Regions from separate parts of the Streptomyces sp. NPDC043746 genome, predicted to be linked through region 1. Evidence: riboswitches for the same ligand, from Rfam matches in the RefSeq annotation. Region 1 holds a riboswitch; each other region holds the start of a gene.

Evidence for each region. Region 1 has a riboswitch for cyclic di-AMP ahead of AC0682_RS21870 (M23 family metallopeptidase). Riboswitches for the same ligand answer to the same signal wherever they lie in the genome.
Region 2: linked by a shared signal. The riboswitch ahead of AC0682_RS06615 (peptidoglycan DD-metalloendopeptidase family protein) and the one ahead of AC0682_RS21870 (M23 family metallopeptidase) in region 1 are both predicted to bind cyclic di-AMP.
Region 3: linked by a shared signal. The riboswitch ahead of AC0682_RS26085 (C40 family peptidase) and the one ahead of AC0682_RS21870 (M23 family metallopeptidase) in region 1 are both predicted to bind cyclic di-AMP.
Region 4: linked by a shared signal. The riboswitch ahead of AC0682_RS17650 (M23 family metallopeptidase) and the one ahead of AC0682_RS21870 (M23 family metallopeptidase) in region 1 are both predicted to bind cyclic di-AMP.

The regions. Positions count from the first base shown of each region.
Region 1 is NZ_JBWKCM010000021.1:22,904-27,490, forward strand. It holds gene AC0682_RS21865 (GntR family transcriptional regulator) at 1-685, opposite strand, end outside; gene AC0682_RS21870 (M23 family metallopeptidase) at 846-1,661, opposite strand; cyclic di-AMP (ydaO/yuaA leader) riboswitch at 1,676-1,844, opposite strand; gene AC0682_RS21875 (M16 family metallopeptidase) at 2,080-3,450, opposite strand; gene AC0682_RS21880 (M16 family metallopeptidase) at 3,477-4,587, opposite strand, start outside.
Region 2 is NZ_JBWKCM010000004.1:214,327-218,913, forward strand. It holds gene AC0682_RS06605 (STM4011 family radical SAM protein) at 1-417, shown strand, start outside; gene AC0682_RS06610 (SGNH/GDSL hydrolase family protein) at 426-1,253, opposite strand; gene AC0682_RS06615 (peptidoglycan DD-metalloendopeptidase family protein) at 1,428-2,435, opposite strand; cyclic di-AMP (ydaO/yuaA leader) riboswitch at 2,441-2,599, opposite strand; gene AC0682_RS06620 (tyrosine-protein phosphatase) at 3,011-3,823, shown strand; gene AC0682_RS06625 (DUF6126 family protein) at 3,828-4,004, opposite strand; gene AC0682_RS06630 (helix-turn-helix domain-containing protein) at 4,092-4,587, opposite strand, start outside.
Region 3 is NZ_JBWKCM010000030.1:700-5,286, reverse strand. It holds gene AC0682_RS26095 (C40 family peptidase) at 1-319, opposite strand, end outside; gene AC0682_RS26090 (hypothetical protein) at 585-938, shown strand; gene AC0682_RS26085 (C40 family peptidase) at 1,056-2,282, opposite strand; cyclic di-AMP (ydaO/yuaA leader) riboswitch at 2,281-2,447, opposite strand; gene pcrA (DNA helicase PcrA) at 2,706-4,587, shown strand, end outside.
Region 4 is NZ_JBWKCM010000014.1:155,923-160,509, reverse strand. It holds gene AC0682_RS17655 (PrsW family intramembrane metalloprotease) at 1-1,299, shown strand, start outside; gene AC0682_RS17650 (M23 family metallopeptidase) at 1,357-2,406, opposite strand; cyclic di-AMP (ydaO/yuaA leader) riboswitch at 2,419-2,572, opposite strand; gene AC0682_RS17645 (PP2C family protein-serine/threonine phosphatase) at 2,782-4,011, opposite strand; gene AC0682_RS17640 (MerR family transcriptional regulator) at 4,158-4,587, opposite strand, start outside.

The sequences.
Region 1 (4,587 bases):
CGCCGTGTTGCGAAGAACTCACCCGCGACGGCGGTGCCAGGCGCCGGGCGGGCCGGTCCGGACGGCGGCGCAACCGGTGGGCCGCAGCGGACCGTTCCGCGTGCTGGGCGGTCAGCGCCCTCGCCCGCTCCGCGTCGCCGCGCGCCACCGCGTCCACGATGGCCCCGTGCTCGGCCCAGGAGTCCACGGGGCGGGCCGGCTGCTCGACGGCGTACATCCAGGCGGTCTTGTGTCTGAGCTGGGTGAGCAGGGCAATCAGGCCGGGGCTGCCGGAGGCCTGGGCGAGGGTCTCGTGGAACCAGCCGTCCAGCGACCGCAGGTCCTCCCCCTCGCCCCGGCGGGCCCGCTCCTGACCCAGCCTGACCAGCCCGCGGAGCACCTTGAGGTGGGCTTCCGTACGGCGCTGCGCGGCCCGGGCCGCACCGAGCGGCTCCAGCAGCGTCCGGATCTCCAGCAGGTCGGCGGCCTCCTGCTCGGTGGGCTCGGCGACACAGGCCCCGGCGTGCCGGCGGGTGGTGACGAAGCCCTCGGACTCCAGTGTGCGCAGGGCCTCGCGCACCGGGACGCGGGAGACCCCGTACCGCCGCGCCAGCAGCTCCTCGGTGAGGCGGCTGCCGCGCTCGTAGACACCGGAGACGATGTCATCACGGATTGCCGTGCATACCGATTGCGCGGGAATGCGCATGTCCGAACCTCCGCCATAATCCCCGCGAAACGCGGCCGGGCCGACACCTGTTCCGTGACTCTATGGCAATCCGCCGCAATTTCCGATGGCGGGTCGCAATCGAGGGATATCTTCTGGCGGATTCCGGAAGGCGCGGGACCGGATCGGACCGCGGGAAGGGTCAGACGTTGACGCCGTGCGAGCGCAGGTAGGCGACCGGGTCCATGTCCGAGCCGTACTCCGGGGTGGTCCGGGCCTCGAAGTGGAGGTGCGGGCCGGTGGAGTTGCCGGTGGAGCCGGAGAGGCCGATCCGCTGGCCGGAGGTGACGCGCTGGCCGACGGAGACGGCGATCGAGGAGAGGTGGCCGTACTGGGTGTACGTGCCGTCCGTCATGCGGAGCACCACGTTGTTGCCGTACGCCCCGCCCCAGCCGGCCTCGACGACCGTACCGGCGCCGACCGCGACGACGGAGCTGCCGGAGGCGGCACGGAAGTCCACGCCGGAGTGGCTGCCGGAGGACCACAGGGCGCCGCCCGACTTGTAGCCGGTGGTGACGTACGAACCGGCGACGGGCAGGCGGAAGGCGTTGAGGCGGGCGCGCTCGGCGGCGCGGGCGGCCCGGGCCTCCTCCTCGCGGATCTCCTTCGCGCGGGCCTCGGCCTTGCGCTCCGCCTCCGCCTTCGCCCTGGCCTTCGCGGCCTTGGCCTTGGCTTCGGCGGCGGCCTTCGCCTTCGCCTTGGCGGCGTCGGCCGCCTGCTGGTGCTGGGCGCGGGCCTGGGCGTCGATCTGCTCGGCGAGCGTGGCGTCGAGCGTGATGGCCTGGGTGAGTCCGGTCTCGACGGTCCGGGCGGCCTCGGAGTCCGCGGCGGTGGCCGGGGAGGCCAGGGCGCCGAGGACGCCGGTGGTGGCCAGGGCCGCGACGCCGGCGGCACGGGCGCTGCGGCGCGTCAGGCGGCTCGGGGCACGGTGCTTCCCGGTGGCACGGGTGAACGCCATGGAGGGGCGGGATCCTTTCCTTCCTTCTCGCCTACCGGGTTAGCTGACGGGTTCGGAGCAGGAAGGTCTCCTACGGACTCCCGGACCGGTTCGCGGCACGGGCATCCGATTCACCCCAGGGACTGCGTGTGGGTCCCCGGCTCCCCAGGCTCACGCCTGACGGGGACTCGGCGATGGCTGCCCGGCGCCGCGGATGCGGCATACAGGTGGCGGACAGCCGGGCCGACGCTAGGCGGGGCGGCTGCGCATCACCAAACGGACGGGGGGATTTGTCGCGCATCCCACAGGGCAAATCACCATGCACCATCAGAAAAGTGACGACAAGGACTTAAGGGGAAAAACGGGAACCCCGGCGGACCGCTGCCCGCCGGGGCCCTCCCTCTCCTGCCGCGCGCTGTCCTGCCGCGCGGGTGCGGTGTCAGCCGCTGACGACGGTCACCTCTCCGATGCCGAGCGCCTTCACCGGCTCCGCGATCTGTGCCGCGTCCCCCACCAGGACCGTGACCAGCCGGTCCACCGGGAAGGCGTTGACCACGGCCGCGGTGGCCTCCACGGTGCCCGTCTCCGCGAGGCGGGCGTACAGCTGGGCCTGGTAGTCGTCGGGGAGGTGCTGCTCGACCTGGTCGGCCAGGGTGCTCGCGACGGAGGCGGCGGTCTCGAACTTGAGCGGGGCGACGCCCACCAGGTTCTGCACGGCCGTCTCGCGCTCGGCGTCGGTCAGCCCTTCGGCGGCCAGCGTGCGCAGGACCTTCCAGAGGTCCTCCAGTGCCGGGCCGGTGGACTCGGTGTCCACCGAACCGCTGATGGCCAGCATCGCCGCACCGCCCGCGTCGGCTCCCGCGGAGCGCAGGACCTGGGCGAAGGCGCGTACGCCGTAGGTGTAGCCCTTCTCCTCGCGCAGTACCCGGTCCAGCCGGGAGGTGAGGGTGCCTCCCAGGCAGTAGGTGCCGAGCACCTGGGCGGGCCAGACGCTCTCGTGGCGGTCCGGGCCGATGCGGCCGATCAGCAGCTGGGTCTGGACCGCGCCGGGGCGGTCCACGATGACCACCCGGCCGGTGTCGTCGGCGGTGATCGGGGCGACCGGGCGGGCCTGGCCCGCGTCGCCGGCCCAGTCGCCGAGGGTGTCGGCGAGCAGGGCGTCCAGGTCGATGCCGGTCAGGTCACCGACGATCACGGCCGTCGCGGTGGCCGGGCGGACGTGGGCGTCGAAGAAGGCGCGCACGGCGGCGGCGTCGATCCGCCGCACGGTCTCCTCGGTGCCCAGCCGCGGGCGGGACATCCGGGCGGTGGCCGGGAACAGCTCCTTGGCGAGCTGCTTGGCGGCGCGCCGGGACGGGTTGGCCTGCTCGTGCGGGATCTCGTCGAGCCGGTTGCCCACGAGCCGCTCGATCTCGCTCTCGGCGAAGGCCGGGGCGCGCAGGGCCTCGGCGACCAGGCCGAGCGCCTTGGCCAGCCGGGAGGCCGGGACCTCCAGGGAGACCCGGACACCGGGGTGGTCGGCGTGGGCGTCCAGGGTGGCGCCGCACCGCTCCAGCTCGGCGGCGAACTCCTCGGCGCTGTGCTTGTCGGTGCCCTCGGAGAGCGCGCGCGACATGATCGTGGCCACGCCGTCCAGGCCCTCGGGCTCGGCGTCCAGCGGCGCGTCCAGGAAGATCTCCACGGCCACGACCTGCTGGCCGGGGCGGTGGCAGCGCAGCACGGTCAGGCCGTTGGGCAGGGCGCCGCGCTCGGGGGCGGGGAAGGCCCACGGCCGGGCGGTGCCCGGGGTCGGCTGCGGGTGGTACTCCATGGCTACTCCAGTCACGGCGGCGTCGCTCACTTGTCCGTCCCCTCGGGCGCGTCGGTGGCCCCGTCCCCGTCCTCGGCCGGCTCGACGGGCTCGTAGACGAGCACCGCCCGGTTGTCGGGGCGCAGGGCCGCCTCGGCCGCCTGGCGCACCTCCTCGGCGGTGACGTCCAGGACCCGGCCCACGGCGGTCAGCGCGAGCTGCGGATCACCGAACAGGACCGCGTAACGGCAGAGTTCGTCGGCGCGGCCCGCGACCGTCCCCAGCCGGTCCAGCCACTCGCGCTCCAACTGGGCCTGGGCGCGCTCCATCTCCTCCGGGGTGGGCCCCTCGGCGGCGAACCGGGCCAGCTCCTCGTCGACCGCGGCTTCGATCGTCTCCACCTCGACTCCGCCGGAGGTCTTCACGTCCAGCCAGCCCAGCGAGGGCGCCCCGGCGAGCCGCAGCAGCCCGAAGCCGGCGGCCACCGCCGTACGGTCGCGGCGGACCAGGCGGTTGTGGAGCCGGGAGGACTCGCCGCCGCCGAGCACGGTCAGTGCCAGGTCGGCGGCGTCGCAGGCGCGGGTGCCGTCGTGCGGGAGGCGGTAGGCGGCCATCAGGGCGCGCGCCGGGACCTCCTCGTGGACCACTTCGCGCAGCTGCTCGCCGATGGTCTCGGGCAGGGTGCCGTCGCGCGGCGGCTGCTTGCCGTCGTGGGAGGGGATGGAGCCGAAGTACTTCTCGATCCAGGCGAGAGTCTGCTCGGGGTCGATGTCACCGACCACCGAGAGCACCGCGTTGTTGGGCGCGTAGTACGTACGGAAGAACGCGCGGGCGTCCTCCAGCGTGGCCGCGTCCAGGTCGGCCATGGAGCCGATCGGGGTGTGGTGGTACGGGTGGCCCTCGGGGTAGGCGAGGGCGGTCAGCTTCTCGAACGCGGTCCCGTAGGGCACGTTGTCGTAGCGCTGGCGGCGTTCGTTCTTGACGACGTCGCGCTGGTTCTCCATGGACTCCTCGTCCAGGGCGGCGAGGAGGGAGCCCATACGGTCGGCCTCCAGCCAGAGGGCCAGCTCGACCTGGTGGGTGGGCATGGTCTCGAAGTAGTTGGTCCGCTCGAAGCTGGTCGTCCCGTTGAGCGAGCCACCCGCCCCCTGGACCAGC
Region 2 (4,587 bases), on a different contig from region 1:
AACGCCGCCGAGGGGCGGACGTACACCGACGAGGAGGCGGCCCGGTGGACGGAGCTGGACCCCCTCTTCCCGTACAGCAGGCATCCGCACCGCTCGGCCGGGCTGCCCTGCCGGACGGGCGAGTCGGTGGTCTCGGTGGACGGCGACGGGACCGTGCGCCGCTGTCACTTCGTCAAGGCCGAGCTGGGCAATCTGTACGACGGCAGCTACCGCCGGGCGCTTCGTCCACGGGCCTGTCCGCTCGCCGTCTGCGACTGCCACATCGGCTATGTGCACCTGGAGACGCTGCCCCTGTACGACGTGTTCGCGGGCGGTGTCCTGGAGCGGATACCGGCAGGGCCGGGCGCGGGCCCGACGCCGGACGGCCCCCCGGTCCCGGGCCCGAACCGGCGTTCGCTCCCCCTGCTGAGCCCCTGAGCCTGCCCCTACAACGGCAGCAGGTCCGGGCGCTTGGCCTCGACGTGGTCGCCGGACGACTCGCCACGCAGCCGCCGCCCGATCCACGGCACGAGGTACTCCCGCGCCCACTGGATGTTGTCGCGCCCTTCGTCGAAGGGGCTGCGCTGGGCCTGCGGGGGCCAGGGCTGGTCCGGATCGGTCGGCACATCGTGTCCGAGGACCTGGGCGGCGCGCAGGGCCACCCTGGTGTGGCCCTCGGGCGAGAGGTGGAGCCGGTCGGCGTCCCAGGCGCGCCGGTCCTGCACCGAGCGGAGCGACCACAGGTCGAGGACCGGGCAGTGGTAGCGGTCCGCGATGGCCCGGAGGTGGACGTTGTACGTGGCGATCTTGCCGCGCATGTGGCGCAGTACGGGGACGCCCCGGGTGTCGAAGCCGGTGGTGATCATGACGGTGCCGACCGCCTCGGTCAGCTCCGCGACGGCCTTCTCGTACCGCTCGGCCAGGTCGTCTGGGTCGGTGCCGGGCCGGATGATGTCGTTGCCGCCCGCGCAGAAGCTGACCAGGTCGGGGGCCAGCTCCTTGGCGCGGGGGATCTGCTCCTCGACGATCTGGTCGAGGAGGCGTCCGCGTACGGCGAGATTGGCGTAGCGGAAATTCCCGTGCCGGGTCTCGTCCGGGTTCGTCGCCGCGTCGGGGGCCGGGAGCCGGTCGGCGAGGAGAACCGCGAACCGGTCCGCCCAGCCGACGAAGGTGCCGTCGGGGCCGGGGTCTCCGACGCCTTCGGTGAAGCTGTCCCCGATCGCCGCGTACGACCCGATGGTGTGCTGCTGCTGGGTTCTCGAATCGTCTGCCACAAGCACATATCCTGCACCGTTCAATGTGACCTACGCGACCGTAATACAGGGTTGACGGGTGGTGACATAGACCACCCGGTCAGATGTGGGTAAAGCTGGAATAAGTAGAGGGCGGTATGCCACAGCAGCACACCGCCCTCGATCACTTCACGCCCCGCGCGGGCAGCCCTCGGGTCAGAGGGAGACGCCGTGCTGGCGCAGGTAGGCGACAGGGTCGATGTCCGAGCCGTAGCTCGGGCCGGTGCGGACCTCGAAGTGGAGGTGCGGGCCGGTGGAGTTGCCGGTGGAGCCGGAGAGGCCGATCTGCTGGCCGCCGGTGACGGTCTGGCCAGTGGAGACGCTGAGCGAGGACTGATGGGCGTACTGGGAGTACATGCCGTCCGCGTGGCGGATGACGACCTCGTTGCCGTACGAACCGCCCCATCCGGCCGAGACCACGGTGCCCGGGCCGATGGCGCGGACGGGGGTGCCGGAGGCGGCACGGAAGTCGGCGCCGGTGTGGTAGCCGCTGGACCAGCTGGAGCCGGAGGCGCGGTACGGGGTGGTGACCTGGGCGCTGTCCAGGGGCGCGGTCCAGCCGGAGCCGGCGGCCTGCGAGGAGCCGGTGGGCTGCGAGGACCCGGCCCGGATGGCGGCGCCGGACTGCGCGTCCGACTCGTCGGCCGAGATGGTGTCGCCCTTGGGGGCCTGCTCGGCCTTCTTCGGCGCGGCCTGGGGGGCCGCCTTCTTCTCGGCCTTCGGCGCGGACCTGGGCGCCGGGGCGGCCTTCTTGGCCTCGGACGGCGCGGCGGAGCCGGTGGCCTTGGCGCCGAGGGTGAGCTTCATGCCCGGGAAGATCAGGCTGGGGTTCTCGCCGACGGTGGAGCGGTTGTCCTGGTACAGCTTCTGCCAGCCGCCCTTGACCCGGTGCTCGGCGGCGATCTTCGCGAGGTAGTCGCCGGAGACGACGGAGTACGTCTTCGAGGCGGTCTTCGCCTGGGCGGGCGCGGCCTGCGGGGCGGTCTGCGCGGCGGCGGCCGTGGCGGCGGCGGGCTTGGTGGCGGGGGCGGCCTTCTCCGCGGCGTGGGCGCCGGTGGCTCCGATCAGCGGGAGGGCCAGTACGGCGCCGCCGGTGCCCGCGGCGAGGACGCCGCGGTGGATCGGGCCGGACTTGGGACGGCGGTGCTTACCCTGTGCGGGCATGGGGGAGTTCCTCTCCGTCGCCTGCGAGGTGAGCTGTCGGGTTCGGGCTGGAGATGCCCGGCCGCCGGACGGCGACTTCACCCCTAGCCGGTCCGGATCGCTCCGGGCCGGCGGCTTACCTGGTTCCCCCGCTCCTGCCACACGTGAGTGGGTGGGTGCGAATTCCGGGCGGCGGCAGGATTAGGCGGTCCGTCCGGATTGACGGTGACCGTAAACGAGTCAGGACGACGGGAACAAGCCGTCGGTTGCCTCCCGGAATCATCGATTCGATTCCGTTCCGGATTTCCCGTCACCCTCCGTGGATTACGGATCTTGGCTTTCCGTACGGATCCCGGGGAAACGCCGGGGCGCCGCAGCCACGGTCCGTCACGGATATGATCCCGCTCACCTGCGGAATCCCATCTCCCCCATTAGCGGGGCATGTTCTGCGAAATACACCAATACGGACATGGCGGTGGCGTCATTCCTGACTCCACGTCATCCGGCCCCTGATTTCCGGCCGAATCGATGTCGTATCGTCACAGGAGCGCCCTCGCCGGAGAGCCGCGCCGACGCCGAAGACTTCAGGAGCCACCGTGACGCAGCAGGTGCCGCAGGTCCCGCCGACCGAGACCGCACTGACCGGAGTCCGCAACTTCCGCGACGTGGGCGGGCTCCCCACCACGGACGGGCGGCGCACCGCCTTCGGCCGGCTCTACCGCAGCGGCCACCTGGCGCACGCCACCGCCGAGGACGCGCTCTTCCTCTCCGGGCTCGGGCTGCACACCGTCTTCGACTTCCGGAACTCCGCCGACCACCAGCTCGACGGGTACGACATCGAGTTGACCGGTGTCCGTAATGTCAGCATTCCGCTCTCCGACCCGGCCGACGGAGCCGAGTTCTGGCGGCTGGTGCGCGACGGGAACATCGAGCAGCTGCGCTCGATCCTGGCGAACGGCAAGGGCGCCGAGCGGATGCTGCGCATGTACCGCGCGACCATCGTGGACCGCACCGCCGAGCACAGCCGCGTGCTCCACGCACTGGCGGAGGACAGCGTTCCGGCCCTGATGCACTGTGCGGCGGGCAAGGACCGGGCGGGGCTGTCGATCGCGGTCTCCCTGCTCGCGGTCGGCGTCGAGCGCGAGGCGATCGAGGCGGACTACCTGAAGTCCAACGACCCGCACCGCCGGTACAAGGTGAAGCGCTCGGACATGTCCGAGACCGGGATGTCCCCCGAGGTGATGGAGCTCCTCAACCCGCTCTTCGGGGCCCAGGCCTCCTACCTCGCGGCGGCGTTCACGGCCATCGACGAGACGTGGGGCTCGACCGACCGCTACCTGTCGGAGGGGCTGAACATCTCCCCCCGGACCCGGGAGCGGCTGCGCGAGCGCCTGCTCGACCAGGGCTGAGCGACTACTCCGCGCCCGCCACCACGAAGAGCAGGTAGAGGAAGGCCGCGATCACGTGGCCGACCACCAGGTAGGCGACGAGGCGGATCACCAGACCGCGCGGCATCCGGCGCTCCTGCGCGTCCTTCGTGGCCCTCGGCCGCCGCGGACTCAGCGGGTCGTAGTGTTCGGAATCGGACATGACGGTCCTCTCTGCCGGCCTCGCGGCCGGTGGGTACGAAGGGTCCGGAGGTATGGAGGTACGCAGGGGCCCTGGTGGTATGCCGGGTCAGCGCGCGTGGAGGGCGTTGCCGAGGCACAGCTCGGCCGCCGGGCTCTGGAGCAGGGAGTGGACGAAGAGCAGCTCCGCCCCGCCGCGGTCCAGGGCCGCGATCCGGTGCGGGGTGAGCGAGTCGAAGTGGGCGCTGTCGCCCGGGTCCAGGTCGTGCACGGTCTCCCCCAGCGCGACCCGCAGCCGTCCGCCGAGGACGTACAGCCACTCCTCACCGGGGTGCACCCGGACCAGATCGCCCTGGGCGCCGTACGGGACACGGACCCGCAGCGCCTGCATGGCACGGCCCGGACTGCCGGCCCGGCGGTACATCCAGCCGTCGGCCTCGGCGCCCTCGAAAGCACCGCCCCGGATGATCGCGTCGCGCTCGGGCGGCTTCTCGCCGAGCAGCTCGGAGACCGTCGTACCGTAGATGCGGGCGAGACCCAGCAGCATCGGCAGCGAGGGCTGGCGGCGGCCGGTCTCCAGCCGGGAGAGGTGGGCCGGGGAGAGT
Region 3 (4,587 bases), on a different contig from region 1:
GGCGGGTGGTGTTGAGGCGGTCGGTGCGGCGGGCGGCCTCGTCGGCCAGGGCGTCGACCGCCCGGGTGGCGGCGGCCGCCTTCTCCTTCGCCCCGTTGTACTTCTCGGTGGCGACCTCGGCCTCGCGGTAGAGCCGGTCGACCTGGGCCCGGACCTGGGCGGCGGTGGGGGCGGGTTCGGCGGGTGCGGCCCCGGCCCCGCCGGCCGAGGTGGCGGTGGCGGCCCCGGCGAGCGCCAGGGTGGCGGCGGTGCGGGCAGCAGGGCCGGTGAACGGGCGCTGCTTGGGTTTCCGGTGAGCGGATTTCCGGTGCGCGGCCACGGGGGCGGCATCCTTCCTGTCGGCTGCCCGCCGGGGGATACCGATGGGCCCGCGAGGGACGCTAATCCGGGCGAACGGAAAAGAGTCGCCATGACAGCTATTGCCCGGATGTGATGCTTCGGTGCCCACGGGTGACTGCGGACCGTGAGCCGGAATTGACTATTCCGGCAGGTTCGGGCGCCGGGCGCACAGTTCCGGCGAAGACGCCGAGGAAGGCTTGCCTCACTGCTGGGTGAAGATGTGGCCATGGCTAGGCTCCGGAGCCATGGACGTACTCATCAATGTCTTCGTCGCCCTGCACATCATCGGCATCGCCTCCCTGCTGGGCGGCTTCCTGACCCAGATGAAGGCCATGGGCGCGGGCACCGCACGCTTTGTTCCGGCCATGCTGCACGGCGCGCTGACCATGCTGGTCACCGGTGTCGCCCTGGTCGGGCTCAACCAGGCCGACGACCAGGCCGTCAACAACATCAAGATCGGTGTGAAGCTGGCGGTCCTCGTCGTCATCCTTGCCCTCGTCTACGTCAAGCGGGACGAGGAGAAGGTCGAGAAGGGCGCGTTCGCGGCGGTCGGCGGACTGACGGTCGCCAACATCTTCATCGCCACGCTCTGGACCTGAGACCTGCGGGGCCTGAGGGACCCGGGGGCCTGCGGGGCCTGAGGGACCCGGGGACCTGAGAGGCCTGGGGCGGCCGTCGACGGGCCGCCCCCGCGCCACCGTTCCCGAGGGTGCTTCCTACGCCGGGCGCACGCTGCCGTAGATCGGCATGGAGTAGATCGACTCCTCGCGGACGTTCGTCCCCGGCTTCGGCGCGTGGATCATCATCCCGTCGCCCTTGTAGATGCCGACGTGGCTGATGTCGTCGTAGAAGAAGACCAGGTCCCCCGGCTGGAGGTCCGAGGTGGCGACGCGGGTGCCGACCTTCACCTGGTCCCAGGTGGTCCGGGGCAGCGTGACCCCCGCCTCCTGCCAGGCCGCCTTGGTCAGCCCCGAGCAGTCGTACGAGGACGGGCCCGTCGCCCCCCACACGTACGGCTTCCCGATCTGGGCGCGGGCGAAGGCGAGCACCTTCTCGGCCTTGGCCGCGTAGCCGCTGTCCGCCCCGGCCCCCGCCCCCGTACCCGTACCGGATCCCGGGCTCGTCCCCGTACCCGTACCCGTGCCGGAGCCGGAACCGGGGCCACCGGCCTCGGCGGACTCCTTCGCGGCCTCCTCGCGCGCCTTCTTCTCCGCCTCCTCGCGCTCCTTGGCCTCGGCGGCCTGGCGGGCGGCCAGCCGCTCCGCCTTCTCCCGGGCCTCGGCCTCCTTCCTCCGCTCCAGCTCCGCCAGCCGCGCCTTCTCCTCGGCGGTCAGCCGCGACAGCAGCGACCGGGCCTCGGTCAGCTTGGTCTGCACGGTCTGCTTGCTGGAGCGCAGCGCGGTCTGCGTCTCGGTCAGCTCCTCCAGGCTCTTCACGGCCTCCGCGCGCTTCTTCGAGGCCTCGGCCTGCTGCGTACGGAAGTCGTCGACGGCCTTCTGCTGCCGCTCGGTCGCCCGGCTCATCAGCCGGCTCTGGTCGAAGTACCCCTGCGGGTCGTCCGCCAGGAAGAAGGTCGCGGTGGGCGCGATGCCGCCCGTGCGGTACTGCGCGGCGGCGTAGGCGCCCAGCTCCCGGCGCGCCTCGTTGATCCGCTCGGTCCGCTTCGCCACATCGGAGAGCAGCGTGTCGACCTTGGCGCGCTGGGCGGTGGAGGCGGCCTTCGCCCGGTTGTACTGCTGGGTCGCGCTGCCCGCCTGCCGGTAGAGCTCGTCGACCTTCTTCTGCACGTCCTCGATGGCCGGTTTCGGCTCGGCGGGGGCCGCCGTGGCGTTCTGCGTGGAGAGCAGCGTCACGGAGGCGAGCGCTGCCGTCGTGAACCCGACGGCGGGGGTGGTGGTGCGCACCTTCGTGCGCGGCTTGCGATGCGATGCCAAGACCGGCATCTCCTTCCGTGGACCGCCTACCGGGTTAGCTGTCGGGTTCGGACGGAACGGAAGGCTGTCCTACGGTCCGGATGCGCGGGCACGGACCGATTCACCCCGGTGCTGCGTGTGGGTCCCCGGTTCCGGACCGCCGGGAGGGCGGCACGGATTCGGCAGAGGTGACCGTGAGACGCGGTTCGCCTCAGGGAGCTACGGATCACCTGACCGAGCACGCTAGCCAACCGGGCCCGCCGCTGGGAAGGAGGGTGAGCGATATGCCCGATACATTTTCGTGACCTTGCCGCGCTCCGGGCCCCACACCCCCTCCGACCGGGCACTCCTTCACGGAACGTGGGCGTCCGATCTCCGTCCGTACGGGTTCGGTCGGCCGCTTGTGGCCTTCGGCCGAACGTTGTCAGTGCGGCCCCCTAGACTCGGAGGGCGATGAGCAGCCTCTTTGACGACAACTTCCTGACCGGCCTCCAGCCCGCGGAGGACGGCCCGCCGCCGCCTCCCGAGGAGCACGCACCCGAAGCGGTGCCGGAGGGACTCTTCGAGGGCGTCTTCGACGCGCCCCCGCCGCCCCGGGACGGGTACTACCGGGACGGTCACCCGCGCCCGGTCGTCGACTCCGCCGCGCTGCTCGACGGGCTGAACACCGAGCAGCGCGCCGCCGTCGTGCACGCCGGCTCCCCGCTGCTCATCGTCGCCGGGGCCGGCTCCGGCAAGACCCGGGTGCTCACCCACCGCATCGCCCACCTGCTGGCCGAGCGCGGGGTCCACCCGGGGCAGATCCTCGCGATCACCTTCACCAACAAGGCCGCGGGCGAGATGAAGGAGCGCGTCGAGCATCTCGTCGGCCCGCGTGCCAACGCCATGTGGGTCATGACCTTCCACAGCGCGTGCGTCCGCATCCTGCGCCGCGAGTCGAAGAAGCTCGGCTTCACCTCGTCGTTCTCGATCTACGACGCCGCCGACTCCAAGCGCCTGATGGCCCTGGTCTGCCGCGATCTGGACCTGGACCCCAAGCGCTATCCGCCGAAGTCCTTCACCGCCAAGGTCTCCAACCTCAAGAACGAGCTGATCGACGAGGAGACCTTCGCCGGACAGGCCGCCGACGGCTTCGAGAAGACCCTGGCCCAGGCGTACACGCTCTACCAGGCCCGGCTGCGCGAGGCCAACGCCCTGGACTTCGACGACATCATCATGACGACGGTCCACCTCCTCCAGGCCTTCCCCGACGTCGCCGAGCACTACCGCCGCCGCTTCCGCCACGTCCTGGTCGACGAGTACCAGGACACCAACCACGCCCAGTACACCCTGGTACGTGAGCTGGTCGGCCCGTCCGGAGAGGCCGCCGACGCCCCCGCCGAGCTGTGCGTGGTGGGTGACGCGGACCAGTCGATCTACGCGTTCCGCGGTGCGACCATCCGCAACATCCTCCAGTTCGAGGAGGACTACCCCGACGCGAAGACGATCCTGCTGGAGCAGAACTACCGCTCCACGCAGACGATCCTCTCCGCCGCCAACGCGGTCATCGAGCGCAACGAGAGCCGCCGCCCCAAGAACCTGTGGACCAACGCCGGCTCCGGCGCCCGCATCACCGGCTATGTGGCCGACACCGAGCACGACGAGGCACAGTTCGTCGCCGACGAGATCGACCGCCTCACCGACAAGGGCGACGCGAAGGCGGGAGACGTCGCCGTCTTCTACCGGACCAACGCCCAGTCCCGTGTCTTCGAAGAGATCTTCATCCGCGTCGGCCTGCCCTACAAGGTCGTCGGCGGTGTGCGGTTCTACGAGCGCAAGGAGGTCCGGGACGTCCTGGCCTACCTCCGTGTCCTCGCCAACCCCGAGGACACCGTCCCGCTCCGCCGCATCCTCAACGTGCCCAAGCGCGGCATCGGGGACCGCGCCGAAGCCATGATCGACGCCCTGTCGATGCGCGAGAAGATCTCCTTCCCGCAGGCGCTGCGCCGCGTCGACGAGGCGTACGGCATGGCGGCCCGCTCCTCCAACGCCGTCAAGCGGTTCAACACGCTGATGGAGGAGCTGCGCACGATCGTCGAGTCCGGCGCCGGGCCCGCCGTCGTGCTGGAAGCCGTGCTGGAGCGCACCGGCTATCTGGCCGAGCTCCAGGCCTCCACGGACCCGCAGGACGAGACCCGTATCGAGAACCTCCAGGAACTCGCCGCCGTCGCCCTCGAATTCGAGCAGGAGCGAGGCGAGGAGGAGGGCGCGGGCACGCTCGCGGAGTTCCTGGAGAAGGTCGCGCTGGTGGCCGACTCCGACCAGATCCCCGACGAGGACGAGGACGGCTCCGGCG
Region 4 (4,587 bases), on a different contig from region 1:
GCCCTCGTCCACGAGGAGACCGGCCCGGAGGGGTTCCTCGTCGGCCTCGGCCTGGCGGTGCTGCCAGTGCCGCTTCTGATGGCCGCCTTCCGCTGGTTGGACCGGGTCGAGCCGACCCCCTGGCGCAACCTGCTCTTCTCCTTCGCCTGGGGCGCGTGCGCGGCGGCGCTCATCTCGATCATCGCCAACTCGTTCGCGGTGCGCTGGATAGCCACCGCCACCGCCGACCCGTCGAGCGCCGACGCCTGGGGGGCGACGGTGATCGCGCCGGTGGTGGAGGAGAGCGCCAAGGCCGTCTCCGTACTCCTGATCCTCATCTTCCGGCGGCGGGAGTTCCGGGGTGTGGTCGACGGGATCGTGGTCGCCGGCTTCGCCGGTACGGGCTTCGCCTTCACCGAGAACATCCTCTATCTGGGCAACGCCTTCGGCGAGGACCAGCAGCTGGGCAGCTCGGGCCTGGCCTCGATGACCGCGGGGACGTTCTTCGTGCGGATCGTGCTGTCGCCGTTCGCGCACCCGCTGTTCACGGTCCTCACCGGCCTCGGCTTCGGCTTCGCGGTCATCACCGCCCGCCACCGCCGGGTCCGCCGGACCGCCCTCCCGCTGCTCGGCCTGCTCGCCGCGATGGGCCTGCACGCCCTGTGGAACGGTTCGGCGGTCTTCGGCGGGCTCGGCTTCTACGCGGTGTACGCGCTCGTGATGGTCCCGCTCTTCGGGCTGCTGACCTGGCTGGCCGTCTGGTGGCGCCGACGCGAACTGCGGACGCTCGCCGCCGAGCTGCCCGCGTACGCCGCGGCCGGCTGGCTGACCCCGGCCGAGCCCCTGGCGCTCTCCTCGATGCGGACCCGGGGCATGGCCCGCGACCTGGCCCGCCACTGGCACGGCCGACAGGACCGGTCCCGGGGCCGGTCAGCGGCCCGGGCGGTCGCCGAGTACGAGTCGTTCGCGACGACCCTGGCCGGGCTGCGCCGACGCGCCCGCCATGACGCGGTGGGCCCGGACTTCGCCTCCCGGGAGCGGGAGTTGCTGCACCACCTCTGGCAGCGCCGGGACATCGCGGCCCCGGCCCTCACCCACGCGGCCCGCATGACCGGCAGCGCCCCGCGCCCGTACCCGTACCGGCAGCCGACACCGTACGGCCAGGGCTACGGGTACGGCTACGCCCCCACCCGGCACCAGGGCTACGGCTACGGCACCCCCCGGGGCCACGGGGACGCCCACGGCCATGCGACCGGCCACGGCCCCTACGGCTACGGCCGAGCCCCCGGCCGGACCGGCAGTCCTGACGTCGGGGGGTGAGCGTCAGGGCTGCCGGGGCTTCGGGGGTGGTGCGACGACGAACGACGCACCGGGGTCTCAGACCGTGAGGCCCTTGCTGTTCAGCCAGGCGATCGGGTCCATGGCCGAGCCGCCGGGGGTGCGGACCTCCAGGTGGAGGTGGACGCCGGTCACGTTGCCGGTGGCGCCCATGCGGCCGATGGTGTCGCCGGTGCTGACCTTCTGGCCGACCGAGACGTCGATCGAGGACTGGTGGGCGTACCAGATCTCGGTGCCGTCCTCCAGCTGCAGGACCGTGCGGTAGCCGTACGAACCGGACCAGCCCGCCGACGTGATCGTGCCGCTGTGCACGGCCTTGAGCGGCGAACCGGCCGCCCCGGCGAAGTCCGTGCCGGTGTGCTGGCCGGAGGACCACATGGCGCCGGACTGGCCGTAGGTCGAGGTGATCGTGTACCCGGAGGCGGGCAGGGTGTAGCTGGCGCGGAGCTTGGCGAGACGCTCCTCCTCGGCCTTCTTGGCCGCCGCTTCCTCCGCCGCCTTCTTCTCGGCGGCGGCCTTGGCCCTGGCCTTGGCCTCCGCCTCGTCCTGCTGCTTCTTCGCTTCGGCGGCGGCCTTCTCGGCCGCGGCCCGCTCCTCGGCGGCCTTGGCCTCGGCGTCGGCGGCGGCCTGCTGCTGCTCGGCCTGCTGGAGGATCCGGGCGCGCAGGGCCTCGCCCGCGCCGGTGGTGCCCTCCTCGGCCTCGGCGGTCGTGATGCCGGCCGTGGTGAGCGGGGCGGCGGTGACCGGTGCGGCCTCGGCCTCGGCCTCGTCGGACATGAAGGCCCCGACGCCGGGAAGGGACTTGGCGTCGGGGAGGTTGTCCGCGATGGAATCGGGAAGGGAGATGGAGACGGGCGGCTTGCTCTGGGCGGTGGCCATACCACCCGCGCCGACTGCCGCTATGACGCCGACCCCGAGGACGGTGGAGCTACGGGCGAGCCCTCGCTGCTTGGCCACGCGGTGCTTGCCGCGCACGGGACGGACGGACTCCGCGGTGGGGTTCCACTCCTCCCACGTCCGCTCCGGGCCGCCGAAGGCGTCGGCGCTCAGGGATGACGGGGCCTCAGGGGCAGGCTGGTTGGACGCCACGTGGGCGCACTCCTTTCCTTCCTTCTCGCCTACCGGGTTAGCTGACGGGTTCGGAGCAGGAAGGTCTCCTACGGGCCCCTCTGCCTCGCGGTGGAGGCACAGGCGTCCGATTCACCCCATGGAGGTGGTTCCCCGGTTCCCTCGCGGGATTCGGCGCTCGCGCACGGCGCCGTCCTGACGACGGCTGGGACGACCGCGCTGCGTTATCGAACGTTAATAGACAGGTGGGCCCGATTCCAAGCTGTTCCTGTTGATCATTAACGGACACGGCAGGGATTTACCCACAACAACCACCCCCAAGCGGACAACATGACGCCCCCTCACTCACACCCCATTTTCTGATGGTGTGTCAAACGTTATGCGGAGCGGCGCCCTTCAGTTACGCACCGTGTCATCGCCCCGGCCGACGATCTTCACCGTCGTCCGCCGCGGCGGCTGCCCCTCCGCAGGCCGGCTCACCGCGAGCAGCGCCATGTCGTCCGTCGAACGGCCGCCGGTGTGCAGCCGTACGTCGTCGGTGAGCGCCGACAGCAGTTCCTCGGGGCCGGGGAAGATCCGGCCGCGCAGCCGGGCCGCCGGATCATAGAAGACGCCGTCCGCGTCCCGCGCCTCGGAAAGGCCGTCCGTGAAGGCGAGCAGGGTCGACCCGGGGGGCATCTCCCACTCGTCGGACCGGTCGGGCCACACCCCGAGGTTCATCCCCAGCGGCATCGCGGGCACGCTCGGCGCGAGGACCCCCAGGGCTCCGTCCGCGTACAGCAGGATCGGCTCGGGGTGGCCGCGGTTGACCAGCCGCAGCGAGGCCGAACCGGGCGGGATCTCGGCCAGTACGGCGGTGATGAACCCCTCCATGGCGTCCAGCCCGTACCGCCGCGTCCCCTCCCGCGCGAGCGCCCGCTCCAGCCGCTGGGCCACGCCCTCCAGGGAACGCTCCTGCTCGGCGGCCTCCCGGAACGCTCCGATGATCACCGCCACCGCCTCCACGGCGTCCAGCCCCTTGCCGCGCACGTCCCCGACGACCAGGCGCACGCCGTACGGGGTGTCCGCCACCGCGAACAGGTCCCCCCCGACGAACTCGTCCGCCTGCGCCGCCTCGTACCGGGCCGCCACCTGGAGCCCGCCGATCCGTTCCGCCGGGGTCGGCAGCACGGCCCGCATGGCGGTCTCCGCGATGACCCGCGCCGAGGCCAGCTGCTCGTTGCTCCGGCGCACGACCCCGTTGATGACGAGGGCCAGCGCGGCGGCGGTGGTGACCGTGATCATCTCGATGACCGGGACGACCTGGGTGGAGGTCCCGTCGGAGAGCCGCATAGCGATGACGGAGAGGACCGCGGCCACTCCCGTACGGATGGTGCTGGCGAGCGAGAAGAAGGGCGCGGCGATCAGCGGCGCGGCCACGAACAGGGGTACGGCGGTGAAGTTGGGCGGGGCCAGCGAGTCGAAGAGGAGCCCGCCGCCGATCAGCAGCACCGGCAGCAGCCGGACGAACCGCCGGGTCCCGGCGTTCTGGGCCACCACCGGCTTCCCCCGCCCCGTGGAGCCGGGCGCGGCACGCCCGGGGATGCCGAGACTTCCCCTCACGCGTCCGCGCCCCTTGTCCGCCATCCCCACCACCTGTGCACTCCTGCCCGGTCCGGCCACGGCTGCGGACGGTACCGCGCCCCGTCCAGGCTTCCCGGAGCCGCGCCGTGCGGCGACTCGTCATCGGCCGAATAGGGGGAGCGGGGCCTTGCGCGGTGAGCCCTCCGTGGTCAGTCGGAGAGCCGGTTCTCCGCGTAGATCGTCAGCGCATCCCGTACGAAGGCGGCGGTGCCGTCCCCGTAGCGATCGTAGTTCTTCCCGAAGCGGGGGTCGGCGGCGTACATCTCACCGAGCCCGATGACGTACGAGCGACGGAGCCCGGGGCCCGTCCCCCCGGAGGAGGCCAGCCACGCACAGTGCCGCCGGGCGACCTCCTGGGCCTGCTCGCCGCCGGGCCCGGCCCCGGCCTCCCGGAGCCGCCCCCAGGCACGGGCGATGGCCTCGTGCTCGTCGCGGAAGGCCTTCTTCCCCTCCTCCCCCAGCGAGCGCCACCACCGGTCGCCCTCCTCGTACGCCGCGCGCCCCCAGCGCTCGGTCACCTCCCGCTCGTGCACGGTGTGGTCGAAGCCGTCGAACACTTCCTCGGCCAAGAGTTCCATC